Regions from separate parts of the Streptomyces rubradiris genome, predicted to be linked through region 1. Evidence: riboswitches for the same ligand, from Rfam matches in the RefSeq annotation. Region 1 holds a riboswitch; each other region holds the start of a gene.

Region 1 (5,512 bases):
CGCCCTCGCGGGCGGCGGCACCGGGGCGGGACCGAGCCCGGCCCCGCCGGCCGGCTAGCCGCGGCGCGGCCGGGCGGTCCTAGGCCAGCCACACGGTGGTGTCCGGCGGCAGCACCCCGCCGCCGGGCAGCGGGGTGCTGCTCAGCAGGACCTCGCCGGGCGGCAGCGGCACCGGCTCGGTGCCCAGGTTGGTGACGCTGCGCCAGGCCTCGGTGCGGGTGAAGTCCAGCACGCCGGCCGGGGCGCCCGGGGTCCAGGTCAGCGTCTCGCCGTCCAGCAGCTTGCGGCGCAGCCGCAGGGCCGTGCGGTACAGCTCCAGCGTGGAGCCCTCCACACCGGCCTGCGCCTGGACCGCGTAGCCGGCGAAGGACGCGGGCTGCGGCAGCCAGCCGGCGCCGGGCCCGAAGCCGTAGGACGGCCCGGACGTCGTCCACGGCAGGGGCACCCGGCAGCCGTCGCGGCCCTTGCGGGTGTGGCCGGTCTGCTCCCAGATCGGGTCCTGGAGCACCTCCGTGGGCAGGTCCGCGACCTCGGGCAGGCCGAGTTCCTCGCCCTGGTACAGATACGCCGAGCCGGGCAGCGCCAGCATCAGCAGGGTCGCCGCCCGGGCCCGGCGCAGCCCGGCGGCCGGATCGACGGCGGGCGCCGCGCCGTGGGCGAGCAGCCAGGACTCCGGGTCGGTGCCGGGCGGCAGCATGAGCCGGGAGGCGTGCCGTACGACGTCGTGGTTGGACAGTACCCAGGTCGCGGAGGCACCGGCCGCGCGGGCCGTGGCCAGCTCGCCGGCGATGATCTCCCGCAGCTCGTCCGCGTCCCAGCGGGCCTGGAGGTACTCGAAGTTGAAGGCCTGGCCGAGTTCGTCGGGGCGGGCGTACAGGGACCGGCGGCCGCCCGGGACCCAGGCCTCGGCGACGGCCATGCGGGGCGGGCGGTAGGCGTCGAAGATCTTGCGCCAGTCGCGGTAGATCTCGTGCACCTCGTCCCGGTCCCAGTACGGGTGGCTGCCCGGCGGCAGGTGCAGCAGGGCCGCCTCGCCGGCCGTGCCGAGGGTGCCGAGGTCCCGCAGCGGCTCGGTGAGGTCCTTGGCCAGGCCGTGCGCGACGTCCACGCGGAAGCCGTCCACGCCCCGGTCGCACCAGAACCGCAGGGTGGTGCGGAAGTCGGCGCGGACCTCCTCGTTGTCCCAGTTCAGGTCGGGCTGCTCGGGGGCGAACAGGTGCAGGTACCACTCCCCGTCGGCCACCCGCTGCCAGGCGCTGCCGCCGAACACCGACTGCCAGTCGGTGGGCGGCAGTTCCCCGTGCGCGCCGCGTCCCGGCCGGAACACGTACCGCTCGCGGGCGGCCGATCCGGGCCCGGCGCGCAGCGCCTCCCGGAACCAGCGGTGCAGATGGGAGGTGTGGTTGGGGACGATGTCCACGACGACCTTCAGGCCCAGCCGGTGCGCCTCGCCCACCAGGGCGTCGAAGTCGTCCAGCGTGCCCAGGCGTTCGTCGACACCGCGCGGGTCGATGACGTCGTAGCCGCCGTCGGCGAGCTCGGAGGGGTAGAAGGGGCTCAGCCACAGGGCGTCGACGCCGAGCGTGGCGAGGTGCGACAGCCGCTGGGTCAGGCCCCTGAGGTCACCGAGACCGTCACCGTCGGCGTCGGCGAAACTGCGGGGATAGATCTGGTAGATGACGGCCTGGCGCCACCAGTCGGGGTTCCTGGACGAGAGGTCCGGCGGACGGTCTGCCATACGGGCTCCCATGGGACGGACGGCGGTACGGATGGGTATCTGTCCACATTGCCCGAAAGGGAACCTTTTCCGGGGCGATCAGGCGGCGCAGTGCTCCAACAGGCCCCTCACGTCCTCGTCCACCACCCGATAGCGCACCACGCGCCCCTCTTTCTCCCCCGCCACGACCCCGGCCGCGCGCAGCAGCCGCAGGGCCTGCGAGACGGCCGGGTCGTTCATGCCCGTGGCGATCGCCAGGTCCGAGACGGCCAGCGGCCCGGTCCGGTGCAGGGCGAGCAGCAGCGCGAGCCGGTTGGCGTCGGCCAGCAACGAGAAACGGTCGGCCCAGGTGCGCAGACGCCCCGCGTCGCCGATCGCGGCGATCGCCTCGCACACCCGGTGACCGTCGATGGTGCGACGATCGGCCCGGTCGGCAGGAACGAGATGCATGCCCCCATCCTGGCAGGCGGCGATGTGATCTTGCATACCTGCCCGACTGCGCAGCTATGCAGGCAACCGTGTGCCCCTCTACCGTGGGCGGGCCGTGGTGTTCGGGAAGCCGGTGTGAGACCGGAGCGGCCCTCGCCACTGTGATCGGGGAGTTCCCGTTCCGTCCGGCACCCGCCGGGCCACTGGTCGAAAGGCCGGGAAGGCAGGAACGGCGGACGCGTGACCCGTAAGCCAGGAGACCGGCCACGGCAGCTCACGAAGTGATCCACGAGGTGCTGGAGCGTGAACCCGATGGCTGATGCCGCTTCTTTCCGCTGGCGACGCGAGGACACCGTCAAGACGGCGGGGCTGCTGGTGGTGATCCTCGCCCTGCATGTCGTCGCCTTCGGGATTCTCTGTCTGCTGGTCGCCCCGCGGCACTTCGAGGTCGGTTCACAGGTGTTCGGCGTGGGGCTGGGCATCACCGCCTACACCCTCGGCATGCGCCACGCCTTCGACGCCGACCACATCGCGGCGATCGACAACACCACCCGCAAGCTGATGGCCGACGGCAAGCGGCCGGTGTCGGTGGGGTTCTGGTTCGCGCTCGGGCACTCCAGCGTGGTCGTGCTGCTGGCCCTGCTGATCGCGGGCGGCACCTCGCTGGCCGGGAAGGTGATGAACGAGGGCTCCACCACCCACCAGGTGCTCGGGGTGGTCGGTACGACGATCTCCGGGTCCTTCCTCTACCTCATCGCCGCCCTGAACCTGGTCGCCCTGGCGGGCATCCTGAAGGTGTTCCGGGCGATGCGCGCGGGCGGGTACGACGAGACGGAGCTGGAGAGGCACCTGGAAGGCCGCGGGTTCATGAACCGGCTGCTGGGGCGGCTGACGAAGTCCGTGTCCCGGCCGGGGCAGATGTACCCGCTGGGCTTCCTGTTCGGCCTCGGCTTCGACACGGCCACCGAGGTCAGCCTGATGGTGATGGCCGGCTCGGGAGCGGCGGCCGGCCTGCCCTGGTACGCGATCCTGTGCCTGCCGCTGCTGTTCGCCGCCGGGATGAGCCTGTTCGACACCCTCGACGGCACGTTCATGAACTTCGCCTACCAGTGGGCGTTCGCCAACCCCGTCCGCAAGGTCTTCTACAACCTCGCCATCACCGGTCTGTCCATCGCCGTGGCCTTCTTCATCGGCACGATCGAACTGGTCGGCGTGCTGCACGAGAAGGCCGGCCTCAGCGACCCGGTGACCGGCTGGGTGGCCGGGCTGAACCTGGACAGCGTCGGCTATCTCATCGTCGGCCTGTTCGTGGTGGTGTGGGCGGCGGCGCTGGCGTACTGGCGGCTGGCACGGGTGGAGGAGCGCTGGTCGGTGCGGGCGGCGCCGTCCGACTGAGGCGGCGGGCGAGCGCGGCACAGACCACCAGCTGGAGGGTGTGGTAGAGCATCAGCGGCAGGACGGTCATGGCGACCTCGTCCGCGGGGAACAGCACGGAGGCCATCGGCAGCCCGCTGGCCAGGCTCTTGGTCGCCCCGCAGAAGACCGCCGTCACCCGGTCCTCGCGGGGCAGCCGCAGCGCCCGCGCGGAGCGGTCGGCGAGCAGCAGCGCGGCGGCGAGCAGGACCGCGATCAGCACGCCGAGCAGGACCAGGCGGCCGGGGGACACCCGCTGCCAGATGCCGGTGGTCATGCCCCGGCTGAACGCCGCGTAGACGACGAGCAGGATGGAGCCCCGGTCGCAGAGCCCGATCACCTTGCGGTGCCGGCCGAGCCAGCCGGAGATCCACCGCCGCACCGCCTGTCCGGCGGCGAACGGCAGCAGCAATTGGACGGCGATGTCGACGAGTTGACCCGCGCCGATCGGGATTCCGCCGCCCTCGCCGCCGCCGATCAGCGCGACGGCCAGCACCGGGGTGAGCACCACGCCCAGCACCGTGGAGAAGGACGCGGAGCACAGGGCCGCGGCCACGTTGCCGCGGGCCAGGGAGGTGAGGGCGATGGAGGACTGCACGGTGGACGGCAGCACGGCCAGGAAGAGGACACCGGCGGTCAGTTCGGCGCCGAGCCACCCGTCCGGCAGCAGCCGCGCCGCCAGGCCGAGCAGCGGGAAGGCGGCGAACGTCAGGGCGAGCACCGGGAGATGCAGCCGCCAGTGCCGTACGCCGTCCAGCGCGGCCTGCGGGGAGAGCCGGGCGCCGTAGAGGAAGAACAGCAGGCCGATCGCCAGCTTGGTCAGCCACGAGACGGCCTCGGCCGCCGTGTCCTCGGCCGGGACGAGCGCGGCGATCCCGATCGCGCCGAACAGCGCGACGATGTACCAGTCGACACGGCGCGCCAGACCGCGGACCGAGCCTGTGAGCGTCTGAGACATGCGCTCCTGCCTTGGAAGCGGGTGGCATGGGACGGGGGATGCCTCTGTGGGCCTCACCCATGGGTTTCGTCCATGGGGTTCGTCCATGGGGTTCGTCAACCGGTGGGGCCCGCGTGCCGGCGGCGCGCGGGCCCCTGTGGTGGATCAGGTCACGCCGGGGTGTGCACGTGGTGCCGGCTGATGTTCTTCTCCAGCAGGGCCAGGCACTCGGCGACCCCCACGCTGTCCGGCCCGGTCTGCGGCAGGCGGCCGTCGGCCTCCTTCAGCTCGGTCAGGGCCCGGTCGATGGCGGTCTGCGCGGCGAACAGGCAGGGCGTGCTGTAGATGGCGACGTCGACGCCCAGGTCGGACAGCTCGCTCAGCGACAGCCGCGGCGACTTGCCCCCGGCTATCTGGTTGAACAGCAGCGGCTTGTCCCCGATGACCTTGCGCACCTTGTGGATCCAGTCCACGCTGCGGACCCCGTCGACCAGCACCACGTCGGCGTCGGTCGCGGCGAGCGCCTTGGCGCGGCGCAGGATCTCGTCCTCCTCGGTGGCGTCGGTGCGGGCGACCACCACCAGGTCGCGGCGGGACTGCAGGACCAGTTCCAGCTTCTCCAGGTACTCCTCCAGCGGGAGTATCTGCTTGCCGTCGACGTGTCCGCAGCGCCGGGGCCGCTTCTGGTCCTCCAGGATGACGCCGGAGGCGCCGACGGCCTCCAGGTTCTGCACGACGTGGCACGCGGTCTCCGGGTCCACGTAGCCGTCGTCGATGTCCACCAGCAGGTGCTGCGCGGGGAACGCCATGCGCAGGCGCTGGACGAAGGCGATGATGTCGGGCCAGGCGATGAAGCCGATGTCGGGCAGGCCGTAGTGGGAGGCGGCGAAGCCGAAGCCGGAGACGAACATGCCGTCGTAGTGCTGCGCCGCGACGGACGCGGAGAACATGTCGAAGACGCCGATCAGAGGGGTGGTGCCGTCCGAGTGAATGGCATCGCGTAGCCGGTTGGGGTG
Region 2 (5,512 bases), 1.9 Mb from region 1:
CGAGGAGGTCGCCGACGGCGGCGATCATCGCGCCGTTGTCCGTGCACAACCGCGGCGGCGGCACCCGCAAGGTGATCCCGGCCGCCCGGCAGCGCTCCTCGGCCAGCGCCCGCACCCGCGAGTTCGCGGCGACCCCGCCGACGACGACCAGCGTGCCCACCCCGTGCTCCCGGCAGGCGGCGACGGCCTTGCGGGTCAGTACGTCGGCGACCGCCTCCTGCAGCGACGCGGCCCCGTCGTGGACGGGCAGTTCGCGCCCGCGGTGGGCTTCCGCCCAGCGGGCCGCCGCCGTTTTCAGCCCGGAGAAGGAGAAGTCGTAGGAGCCGGGGAGGGGGCGGGGGAAGTCGACGGCGCGTGGATCGCCGTCCCGGGCGGCCCGGTCGATGGCCGGGCCGCCGGGGTACGGCAGCCCGAAGACCCGCGCGACCTTGTCGAAGCACTCGCCGGCGGCGTCGTCCAGGGTGTCGCCGAGGTGGACGATCGGATCGCGGGCCAGGTCGCGCACGAGGAGCAGCGAGGTGTGGCCGCCGGAGACGATCAGGACCACGCACGGGTCGGGCAGCGGTCCGTGCTCCAGGGTGTCGGCGGCGGCGTGACCGGCGAGGTGGTGCACGCCGTGGAGCGGGACGCCCAGCGCGTAGGCGATGCCCTTCGCTCCCGCGAGGCCCACGTGCAGCGCGCCGGACAGGCCCGGGCCCGTGGTCACGGCGACCGCCCCGATGTCGGAGAGCCGCAGCCCGGCCTGGTCCAGCGCCTGGCGCACCACCGGGCGCAGGGCGTGCAGGTGGGCCCGGGACGCGATCTCGGGCACCACTCCGCCGAAGCGGGCGTGCTCGTCCATGCTCGACGCCACGGCGTGCCCGAGCAGGCGTCCGTCCCGGACGAGCCCCGCACCGGTCTCGTCACACGACGACTCGATCCCGAGGACGATCGGAGAGCCCATGCCCTCCCCTTCCCTTCCTGCAACAAAATAGTTATTGCAACCAGTGTGCAATAAGATCTCCCCGGACGTGAACCCGGTCCCGGCCGCACGGTGATCGCTTAGTAGAGTCCACTCCTGTCGCCCCCCGAACTCCGAGGTAGCCAGCAGTGACCCCCGCCCGGACCGCGTACGAGCCGAACACGTCCTCCGCACCGCGGAACGCCTCGGTGTGCCCCGACCGCGGCAGCCACCCGTACCCGCCGCAGCGGGGGCGCCATCGCCGCTGACCCAATACCCCGGGCCTGCATGACGTCAGGCCCTCGCCTCCCGTGGGGGAAGTCCGGTGAGAGACCGGCGCTGACCCGCAACGGTGTGCACGGAGCCGGATCCGACGGTTGTCGTGCGAGCCCGATCGCCTGCGGGGGCGTGACGACCCGTTGACTGCTCGCCGTGGACCGCGAGAGGGGTACCGGACGGCCGACCGCGGCCTTACGGGCTGATCCTGCTCGATGTCCAGCAGGCGGCCCGTTCGAAAGGCCCCCAGGTGCGCCGAGGTACGGCCCCCACCCGCATGCCCGTGTTGCCGCTCAGCCTGTCCCTGGCGCTGCTGCTCCTGCTGTCCCTCGTGACCGGGGTCGGGCTCGGCGCCGCCGGCGTCGGCTGGGCGGAGGTACCGCACTTCCTGTGGGCCGGACTCACCGGCGGGACCGTGCGGGCGCGGGACGCGGCCGCGTACACCATCGTCTGGGAGATCCGCCTGCCGCGGGTGCTGCTGGGGGCCGTGGTCGGAGCGGGGCTCGCGACCGTCGGGGTGGCCGTGCAGGCCATGGTGCGCAACGCGCTGGCCGATCCGTTCGTGCTCGGCATCTCCTCCGGCGCGGCGGTGGGCGCCAACGCCGTCATCCTCCTCGGCGCGTTCGCCGGGCTCGGCGTGTGGGCGCTGTCCGCCTCGGCGTTCGCCTCCGCCCTCGCCGCCATGGCGCTCGTGTACGCCGCGGCCCGCTCCTCGCACGGGCTGACGCCCCTGCGGCTGATCCTGACCGGCACGGCACTGGCGTACGGCTTCGAGGCCGTCACCACGGTCATGGTGTTCGGCGCGGCCCGGGGCGAGGCGGCCCGGTCCGCGATGATGTGGCTGCTGGGCAGCCTGGGCGGCGCCACCTGGGCCAGTCTCCCGCTCGCCGCCGTCGCGGTGGCTGCCGGATGGGCCTGGCTGCGGTGGCGGGCCGAGGCGCTCAACGCGCTCGCCATGGGGGACGAGACCGCGGCCGCGCTCGGCGTCGGGCCGGCCCGGCTGCGCCGGGAGCTGTTCCTCGTCACCGCGGCCGTGACCGGGACGGTGGTGGCGGTCAGCGGGGCCATCGGATTCGTCGGGCTGATGGTGCCGCACGTCACCCGGATGCTGGTCGGCGCCGACCACCGGCGGGTACTGGCGGTCGCCCCGCTCGCCGGGGCGGTGCTGCTGGTGTGGGCGGACGCGCTGTCCCGGCTGCTGTTCGCCCCCGCCGAGCTGCCGGTCGGAGTGATCACCGCGGTGGTCGGCGTGCCCGCGTTCCTGCTGCTGATGCGGCGGGGCGGCTACGCGTTCGGGGGGCGCTGAGCGATGCGACTCGACATCGAGGACGTCACGATCGAGGCGGCCGGACTCCGGCTGGTCGAGCACATCGACCTCACCGTGGGCAGCGGGGCGTTCGCCGGACTCGTCGGTCCCAACGGCAGCGGCAAGTCGACCCTGCTGCGCTCCCTGTACCGGGCGCTGCGGCCGGCCGGGGGAGCGGTACGGCTGGACGGGGACGACCTGCACGCCATGGACGCGCGGGCCGCCGCCCGCGTGCTGGCCGCGCTGCCCCAGGAGTCCTCGGCCGAGTTCGACTTCACCGTCGCCGAGGTGGTCGCCATGGGGCGGCTGCCGCACCAGGGCCGCACGGCCGCCTCGGACCGGGAGATCTGCGCCCGGGCGATGGCCCGCACCGGCGTCGCCCACCTCGCCGGCCGCGGCTTCCTCGGCCTGTCCGGCGGCGAGAAGCAACGGGTCCTCATCGCCCGTGCCCTGGCCCAGCAGCCGAGGGTCCTGGTCCTCGACGAGCCCACCAACCACCTCGACATCGCCCACCAGCTGGACGTGCTGTCCCTGGTCCGCGCCAGCGGCCTGACCGTGCTGGCCGCGCTGCACGACCTCAACCTGGCGGCGGCCCACTGCGACGTGCTGTACGTCCTCGACGGCGGCCGGATCGTCGCCTCCGGTCCCCCCGGGGAGGTCCTCCGACCCGCCTTGCTGGCCGAGGTGTTCGGCGTGCGGGCGCACACCGTCCGGCACCCGGAGACGGACGCCGTCCAGCTCCTGTTCGACCTGCTCCCGCCCACTGCCTGAAGGATGCCCATGCGCAAGCAGCTACTTGCCACCGCCCTCTGTCTGGCCGCGACCGCCACCGGATGCGGCGCCACGGTGGAGCCGGCCGAGGACGCGAAACCCTCCTCCTCCATCACCCTGACCAACTGCGGTCGCCAGGTGACGTACGACAAGGTCCCCGAGCGGGTCGTCACCAACGATGTCGGCATCACGGAGCTGATGTTCGCCCTCGGTCTGGAGGACCGCATGGCCGGCTTCGCCATGCCCGACGACAAGGGCGACCTGCGCGGCGTGCCCTGGAAGGACGGCTACGACAAGGTCAAGTGGCTGTCCAAGGACCAGCTCACCAAGGAGAACGTCCTCGACGCCCGCGCCGACCTCGTCTTCGCCGGCTGGAACTACGGCTTCCGCGAGGACGGCGGCTTCACCCCCGACGCGCTGAAGAAGCTCGGCATCCCCTCGTACATCCTCACCGAGTCCTGCCACAACGGTCGTACGAAGTCCTCCCGCGGCATCATGCCGCCCCTGGACGCCCTGTACACCGACCTCACCAACCTCGGCAGGCTCTTCGGCGTCCAGAAGCGCGCGGCCGCTCTGATCGCCGACTTCAAGAAACAGGTCGCGGACGTGCGGGCGAAGGCACCCAAGGGCTCCGACCGTCCTTCCGTCTTCCTCTACGACAGCGGCCAGGACACACCCTTCACCTCCGGCCGCTACGCCGCCCCGGAACAGATCATCACCGAGGCCGGTGGCGTCAACGTCATGCACGACGTGGCGGACTCATGGACCACCGTCGGCTGGGAGAGCGTCGTACAGCGCGACCCGGACGTCATCGTCATCTGCGACTACGGCGACGTCGGCGCCGAGCAGAAGAAGCGGTTCCTGCTCTCCTACGCCCCGTTGCGCGACGTCTCGGCCGTCAAGCACCGGCGCATCATCTCCCTGGACTACGCAGACCTGGTCGAAAGCCCCCGCAACCCATCGGCGATCGCCCGCCTCGGCGCGTACCTGCGGACCGTCGATTCCTGACGCACCGCCGAGCCGCCGAGCACCGGGACCGGGATGTCCGGCTTCCGCCGTGCGGCCCGCCGGTTCATCAGCCGACGGGCAGGCGGCCCCGCCCGGGCCGCCGGGGCGAGGTAGACGTCTGCCTTCGCCAACTCGGCGGCGGTCCCGCAGGCGGTGGAGGGGGCACGGTCTGCCGAAGCCGCTCGTACGCGCGACCTGGCGGAGCAGGCCCGAGGCCCACCATGTGGAGGCCGCGGCCGAAAATCCGGCGCGCCCCCGGGGGGACGCTGGCAGAGTGGCACCGGCTCCGGTCACGACCGTGCGGGTTGGCACGTAGGGCAGGGAAGGAGGCCGCCGAGGTGGTCGGTACGCTGTGAAGAGCGAATCAGCGCAGGTGAGGCCGGCGCGCGAGGAAGATCTTCCGTCGGCGGAGCGCGCCTCTGCCGCACTCTTCTTCGAGGCGGACCGGCGCAGCAGAAGAGTGTGCGAACCGGAGATCGAGCCCCGCTCGAAGACCGCTTCGAAGCAGTGGATCGAGCGGATGCGGTATTACCTCCAGGTCGATCCGGCCGGATGCCAGGTCGCGGTCGGCGAGGACGGGGGCGTCATCGGATTCGCCATGTCGCAGAACCGGGGCGACGTCTGGTATCTGGCGACCTACGGGGTACTGACGCGGTATCAGGGGCAGGGAATCGGCAAGCGGCTCATGGACGCCGCGCTGGCCCACGCCGACGGGCGGCCGGGACTGTTCTCGTCCACGGTGCATCCCGCGGCCACGCGCCGTTACCGGCTGGCCGGCTTCACGCTCCACCCGCAGATGCGCATGGTGGGCACCGTCGACCGCTCGACGCTGCCGGCGGTGAGCGGGCTCCGGGAGGGCCGGGCCGACGACTTCGAGTGGATGGACCGGCTCGACGAGCGGCTGCGCGGGGCGGGCCACGGCCCGGACCACGCGTACATGCTGGAACGGCTGCGCCTCGTCGTGTCGGACGACCCCGGCCGGCCCGGATACGTGTACATCGACGAGGAACAGGGGCGGGGCGTCCTGCTGGCCGCGGCGGAGCCGCGAACCGCCCAGGACCTGCTCTGGGAGGCCCTGGCGGCCTCCCGTGGAGACACGCTGGTCAACTGCGTCACCACCGCCAACCACTGGGCGGTGGACGTGGGGCTGGCCGCCCGGCTCGACATCGGGCAGGAGGGATATCTCGCGGTCCGGGGCATGGCGGAGCCGA
Region 3 (5,512 bases), 1.2 Mb from region 1:
GAAGGAGAAGGGGTTCTCGGAGCCGTAGAGCGGGGCGAAGCCGAGGCGGGTGAGGCGCTGGTCGGCGACGCATTCGAGGTACTGCCGCATCGACTCGGTGTTCATGCCCGGGAGGCCGTCGCCGCACAGGTCGCGCGCGAACTGCAGTTCGGCTTCGACGGCTTCCTTCAGCATGTCGGTGACCTGCTGCTGGAGCTGGTCGTCGAAGAGGTCGGGTTCTTCCTTGCGGACGGTGTCGACGACGTCGAAGGCGAAGCTCATGTGCATGGTCTCGTCGCGGAAGACCCAGTTGGTGCCGGTGGCCAGGCCGTGCAGGAGGCCGCGGCTGCGGAACCAGTAGACGTAGGCGAAGGCGCCGTAGAAGAAGAGTCCTTCGATGCAGGCGGCGAAGCAGATGAGGTTGAGCAGGAAGCGGCGGCGGTCGGCCTTGGTCTCCAGGCGGTCGATCTTCTCGACCTCGTCGATCCATTTGAAGCAGAACTCGGCCTTCTCGCGGATGGAGGGGATGTTCTCCACCGCGGCGAAGGCGGCCGCGCGGTCCTCGGGGTCGGGGAGGTAGGTGTCCAGCAGTGTCAGATAGAACTGGACGTGGACGGCTTCCTCGAAGAGCTGTCGGCTCAGGTAGAGGCGTGCTTCGGGGGAGTTGATGTGCTTGTAGAGGGTGAGTACGAGGTTGTTGGCGACGATGGAGTCGCCGGTGGCGAAGAAGGCGACGAGCCGGCCGATGAGGTGCTGTTCCTCGGGGGTGAGTTTGGCGAGGTCGGCGACGTCGGAGTGGAGGTCGACCTCTTCGACGGTCCAGGTGTTCTTGATGGCGTCCCGGTAGCGTTCGTAGAAGTCGGGGTAGCGCATGGGGCGCAGGGTGAGTTCGAAGCCGGGGTCGAGCAGGTTGGTGTTACGGGACATTACTGGCAGGCCTCGCAGGACTCGGGGTTTTCCAGGGAACAGGCGACCGCTTCGGGGTCCGCGGTGACCTGTGCGGGGAGGGTGGGCTGCGCCTGGGCGGCGCGGGCGATGCGCGTCGCGGGGCGCGAACGCAGGTAGTACGTGGTCTTCAGGCCCGATTTCCAGGCGTAGGCGTACATCGAGGAGAGCTTGCCGATGGTCGGCGTCTCCATGAACAGGTTCAGCGACTGCGCCTGGTCGAGGTAGGGGGTGCGGGCGGCGGCCATGTCGATCAGGCCGCGCTGGGGGATCTCCCAGGCCGTGCGGTACAGGGCGCGGATGTCCTCGGGGATCCACTGGAAGTCCTGCACCGAGCCGTTGGCCTCGCGCAGTGCCTCGCGGGTGCGGGCGTCCCAGACGCCGAGGTCCTTCAGGTCCTGCACCAGGTAGGAGTTGACCTGGAGGAACTCGCCGGACAGGGTCTCGCGCTTGAACAGGTTCGACACCTGCGGCTCGACGCACTCGTACACCCCCGCGATCGACGCGATGGTGGCCGTCGGCGCGATCGCCAGCAGCAGCGAGTTGCGCATGCCCGTCCTGGCGATGCGCTCACGCAGCGCCGCCCAGCGCTCGGGCCAGGTGAACTCGACACCGTAATGGTCGGGGTGCAGCACGCCCCGGGCCGTGCGGGTCTTCTCCCAGGCGGGCAGGGGGCCGTTGCGCTCGGCGAGGTCGGCGGACGTCTCGTAGGCGGCCAGCATGATCCGCTCGGAGATGCGCGTGGACAGCGCCTTGGCCTCGGCCGAGTCGAACGGCAGCCGCAGCTTGAAGAAGACGTCCTGGAGGCCCATCGCGCCCAGCCCGACCGGGCGCCACTTGGCGTTGGAACGCCCGGCCTGTTCGGTGGGGTAGTAGTTGATGTCGACGACGCGGTCGAGGAAGGTGACGGCGGTGCGGACGGTGGCGTCCAGGCGGTCCCAGTCGATGTCGCCGTCGCGGACGAAGGCGCCGAGGTTGATGGAGCCGAGGTTGCAGACGGCCGTCTCGCCGTCGTTGGTGACCTCCAGGATCTCGGTGCAGAGGTTGGAGGAGTGGATGACGTTGCCGGGTTCGGCGGTCTGGTTGGCGGTGCGGTTGGCGGCGTCCTTGAAGGTCATCCAGCCGTTGCCGGTCTGGGCCAGGGTGCGCATCATCCGGCCGTACAGTTCCCGGGCGGGGAGGGTCTTCTTGGCCAGGCCGGCGGCTTCGGCCTTGCGGTAGGCGGTGTCGAAGTCCTCGCCCCACAGGTCGACGAGGTGGGGGACGTCGGCGGGGGAGAACAGGGACCACTGGGCGTCGGCGTTGACCCGGCGCATGAACTCGTCGGGGATCCAGTGGGCGAGGTTGAGGTTGTGGGTGCGGCGGGCGTCCTCGCCGGTGTTGTCGCGCAGCTCCAGGAACTCCTCGATGTCGGAGTGCCAGGTCTCCAGGTAGACGGCGGCGGCGCCCTTGCGCCGGCCGCCCTGGTTCACGGCGGCGACCGAGGCGTCCAGGGTCTTCAGGAACGGCACGATCCCGTTGGAGTGCCCGTTCGTCCCCCGGATCAGCGAACCGCGCGAGCGGATGCGGGAGTACGACAGCCCGATGCCGCCGGCGTGCTTCGACAGCCGGGCGACCTGGTGGTAGCGGCCGTAGATGGAGTCCAGCTCGTCCAGCGGGGAGTCCAGCAGGTAGCAGGACGACATCTGGGGGTGGCGGGTGCCGGAGTTGAACAGGGTGGGGGAGGAGGGCAGGTAGTCCAGGCGGCTCATCAGGCCGTAGAGCGAGGCGACCTCGTCCACGGAGCGGGCCGTGTCGTCCTCGGCCAGGCCGCTGGCCACGCGCAGCATGAAGTGCTGGGGCGTCTCGATGACCTTGCGGGTGATCGGGTGGCGCAGCAGGTAGCGGCTGTGCAGGGTGCGCAGGCCGAAGTAGCCGAAGCGGTCGTCGGCGCCCTCCGCCACGGCCGAGTCCACCAGCGCGTCCAGCCGTCCGGCGTGGGTGCGCACGAACTCGGCGGTGCGGTCGGCGACCAGGCCCTCGCGATGACCCACCGTGATCGACCCGGTGAAGGAGGTCACGCCCTGGGAGGCGGCCTCGGCCCGGATCGCGAGGGTCAGCAGCCGGGCGGCCAGCTTCGAGTAGGCGGGGTCCTCGGCGATCAGGCCGGCGGCGGCCTCCGTGGCCAGCTCGCGCAGCTCCGCCTCGTCGGCCCGCGCGGACCGGCCGCGCAGCGCGGCGGCGGCGACCCGCCCGGGGTCGGCGTCGGGCAGATCGGCCGTCAGCTCGGACAGCGTCCGCAGCAGCGCGGTACCGGGAGCGTCGGTCTCCGGTCCGCTGACCGAAGCCGGGTCGGCTGGCGCGATGGTCACGTGGGGGTCTCCCTCGCTCGGCACGGGGCCTGGCGGAGGGCAGGGGACAGCACGAGCGCGCGACGGCTCTCGCGTCCACCGGCCCATTCCACGAGGCCCGGACGTCGGGCACACCGGCCGGGTGGCCGGGTGCGCTGTCGGCAGGTCCTCGGACTGACGCTCGTACGCGGATACGCACAAGTACACCGTTGCGGGACAGTTCCGGATTCGCACCGGATTCCCCTGCGGCGACAGCGAGCATGAGCATACATCTTGTGCCGGGCTGTCGTGTCACCCCCAGATGTTGTGTCCCGGTGGTGTCAGAGCGTCAACTCGTAGGTGAGCAGCGTGATGCCGTCCAGCTCCGGCACGGGATTCCAGTCCCGTTCGGGTGTGCGGACGAATCCCAGCCGTTCATAGATGCGGTGGGCGGTGCGCATGGTGCGCTGGGTGGACAGGACGACGGCCGTGCAGCCCTCCGTGGCCCTCGCGCGCTCGATACAGGCCCGGACGAGCGCCTCGCCGGCGCCCCGGCCGCGGGCCGCGCGGTCCACCGCGAGCATGCGGATCTCCGCCTCGCCGGGGCGGGCTATGTCCGCCATGGGGCCACCGGACGGGACGAAGGTGACGCCGCCGAGCGGCCGGTCGTCCGCGACGGCGACGAGGACCTCGGCGGCGGCGGCGCGTTTCGCCACGTCCTTCAGCTCGCCCAGGTACGCGTCGCTCTCGCCGAAGTCCAGGAGGCCGTCTCCGAGGTAGGCCTGTGCGGTGATCTCGCCGAGGACGGCGTACTCGGGAGGGGCGGCGGGCCGGATGACGATGTCCATGGGCCGAGTGTGCCGGACGGGTACGACAAGGCGTCGAAGTTTTCCACAGGGTGCGTGCCCCGCCGGTTTCCACAGGGTGCCCCGCCGGGGAGGGCCGCGCGTCACCCGCCCGGACCGGTGTATGGCAGCGGGCCGGACAGGCGACGGCAGCGGGCCGCCGACGCGTCTGCTGTCGGCGGCCCGCTGCGGATGTCGCGTGGGTCAGTGCGCGCTGCCCGCGGTGGCCGGCGGAAGCTCCACCTGGACATCGGGGTCGCCGGAGTCCGCCGTGTAGTCCTCCGGCTTGGTCTCGTCGATGCCCGCGGGGGCCTTCACGGCCTTCAGGACGACCGTCAGGACCACGGTGACCAGGACGTTCAGCACGAACGCCGTCAGGCCGATGTAACCGATCTCGCCGATGCCGGGGATCTCCTTCGAGGAGCCGCCGAAGTGCTTCTGCGTGGGCGAGGCCACCCCGTAGGCGGCGGCCGTGCCGTAGACCATGCCGACCGCCCAGCCGGCCAGCAGCGCCCAACGGTGGAACCAGCCGGTGAACAGGCCGCCGACCAGGGCCGGGAAGGTCTGCAGGATCCAGATGCCGCCCAGCAGCTGGAAGTTGATGGCGACGGTCTTGTCCATGGTGAGGACGAACACCAGGGCGCCGACCTTCACCAGCAGGGAGACCAGCTTGGAGACCTTGGTCTCCTCCGCGGCCGTCGCGTTCGGCTTGATGAAGTCCTTGTAGATGTTGCGGGTGAAGAGGTTGGCCGCCGCGATGGACATGATCGCGGCCGGGACCAGGGCGCCGATGCCGATCGCCGCGAACGCCACGCCGGTGAACCAGTCCGGGAACATGTCCTCGAACAGCTGCGGGATGGCGAGCTGGCCGTTGGAGACCTTCACCCCGGCCGCGATCGCCATGAAGCCCAGCAGCGCCAGCAGACCCAGCATCAGGGAGTACAGCGGCAGGATCGTGGTGTTGCGGCGGATCACCTCACGGCTGCGGGACGACAGGGTCGCGGTGATCGAGTGGGGGTACATGAACAGCGCGAGTGCCGAGCCGAGCGCCAGCGTGGCGTACGTCCACTGGCCCGCCTCCGGCGGCGCGAGCGCCCCGCGCGGCTTGCCGGTGGCCGGGTTGACCTGGTCGAACGCCTGCCCCGCCTTGGCGAAGACGTCGTCGAAGCCACCCAGCTTGATCGGGATGTAGATGATCGCCACCGCGATCACGATGTAGATCAGCGTGTCCTTGACGAACGCGATCAGCGCGGGGGCGCGCAGGCCGGAGGAGTAGGTGTAGGCCGCCAGCACACCGAAGGCGATGAGCAACGGCAGGTCCTTGATGAACCAGTTGGTGTTCTCGCCGCCGCCGACGCCCATCACGTCCAGCACCGCCTGGATGCCGACCAGCTGGAGCGCGATGTACGGCATCGTCGCCAGGATGCCGGTCAC

Evidence for each region. A riboswitch is a leader RNA that binds a small molecule or an ion and turns the genes downstream of it on or off. The one in region 1 is predicted to bind cobalamin.
Region 2: it holds a riboswitch for cobalamin, as region 1 does, so the genes downstream of both, Srubr_RS22380 (FecCD family ABC transporter permease) here and nicT (Nickel transporter NicT) in region 1, are expected to answer to the same signal.
Region 3: it holds a riboswitch for cobalamin, as region 1 does, so the genes downstream of both, Srubr_RS25430 (ribonucleoside-diphosphate reductase subunit alpha) here and nicT (Nickel transporter NicT) in region 1, are expected to answer to the same signal.

What each region holds. Positions count from the first base shown of each region.
Region 1 covers NZ_BNEA01000015.1:3,976,326-3,981,837, reverse strand. The annotation lists gene Srubr_RS30815 (DUF4142 domain-containing protein) at 1-58, shown strand, start outside; gene Srubr_RS30810 (glycoside hydrolase family 13 protein) at 80-1,738, opposite strand; gene Srubr_RS30805 (ArsR/SmtB family transcription factor) at 1,817-2,167, opposite strand; cobalamin riboswitch at 2,246-2,429, shown strand; gene nicT (Nickel transporter NicT) at 2,459-3,541, shown strand; gene Srubr_RS30795 (bile acid:sodium symporter family protein) at 3,438-4,517, opposite strand; gene Srubr_RS30790 (isocitrate lyase/PEP mutase family protein) at 4,667-5,512, opposite strand, start outside.
Region 2 covers NZ_BNEA01000015.1:2,066,655-2,072,166, reverse strand. The annotation lists gene tsaD (tRNA (adenosine(37)-N6)-threonylcarbamoyltransferase complex transferase subunit TsaD) at 1-943, opposite strand, end outside; cobalamin riboswitch at 1,226-1,360, shown strand; gene Srubr_RS22380 (FecCD family ABC transporter permease) at 1,494-2,522, shown strand; gene Srubr_RS22375 (ABC transporter ATP-binding protein) at 2,526-3,293, shown strand; gene Srubr_RS22370 (ABC transporter substrate-binding protein) at 3,303-4,301, shown strand; gene Srubr_RS22365 (GNAT family N-acetyltransferase) at 4,654-5,512, shown strand, end outside.
Region 3 covers NZ_BNEA01000015.1:2,787,845-2,793,356, reverse strand. The annotation lists gene Srubr_RS25435 (ribonucleotide-diphosphate reductase subunit beta) at 1-906, opposite strand, end outside; gene Srubr_RS25430 (ribonucleoside-diphosphate reductase subunit alpha) at 906-3,275, opposite strand; cobalamin riboswitch at 3,398-3,522, opposite strand; gene Srubr_RS25425 (GNAT family N-acetyltransferase) at 3,575-4,081, opposite strand; gene mctP (monocarboxylate uptake permease MctP) at 4,283-5,512, opposite strand, start outside.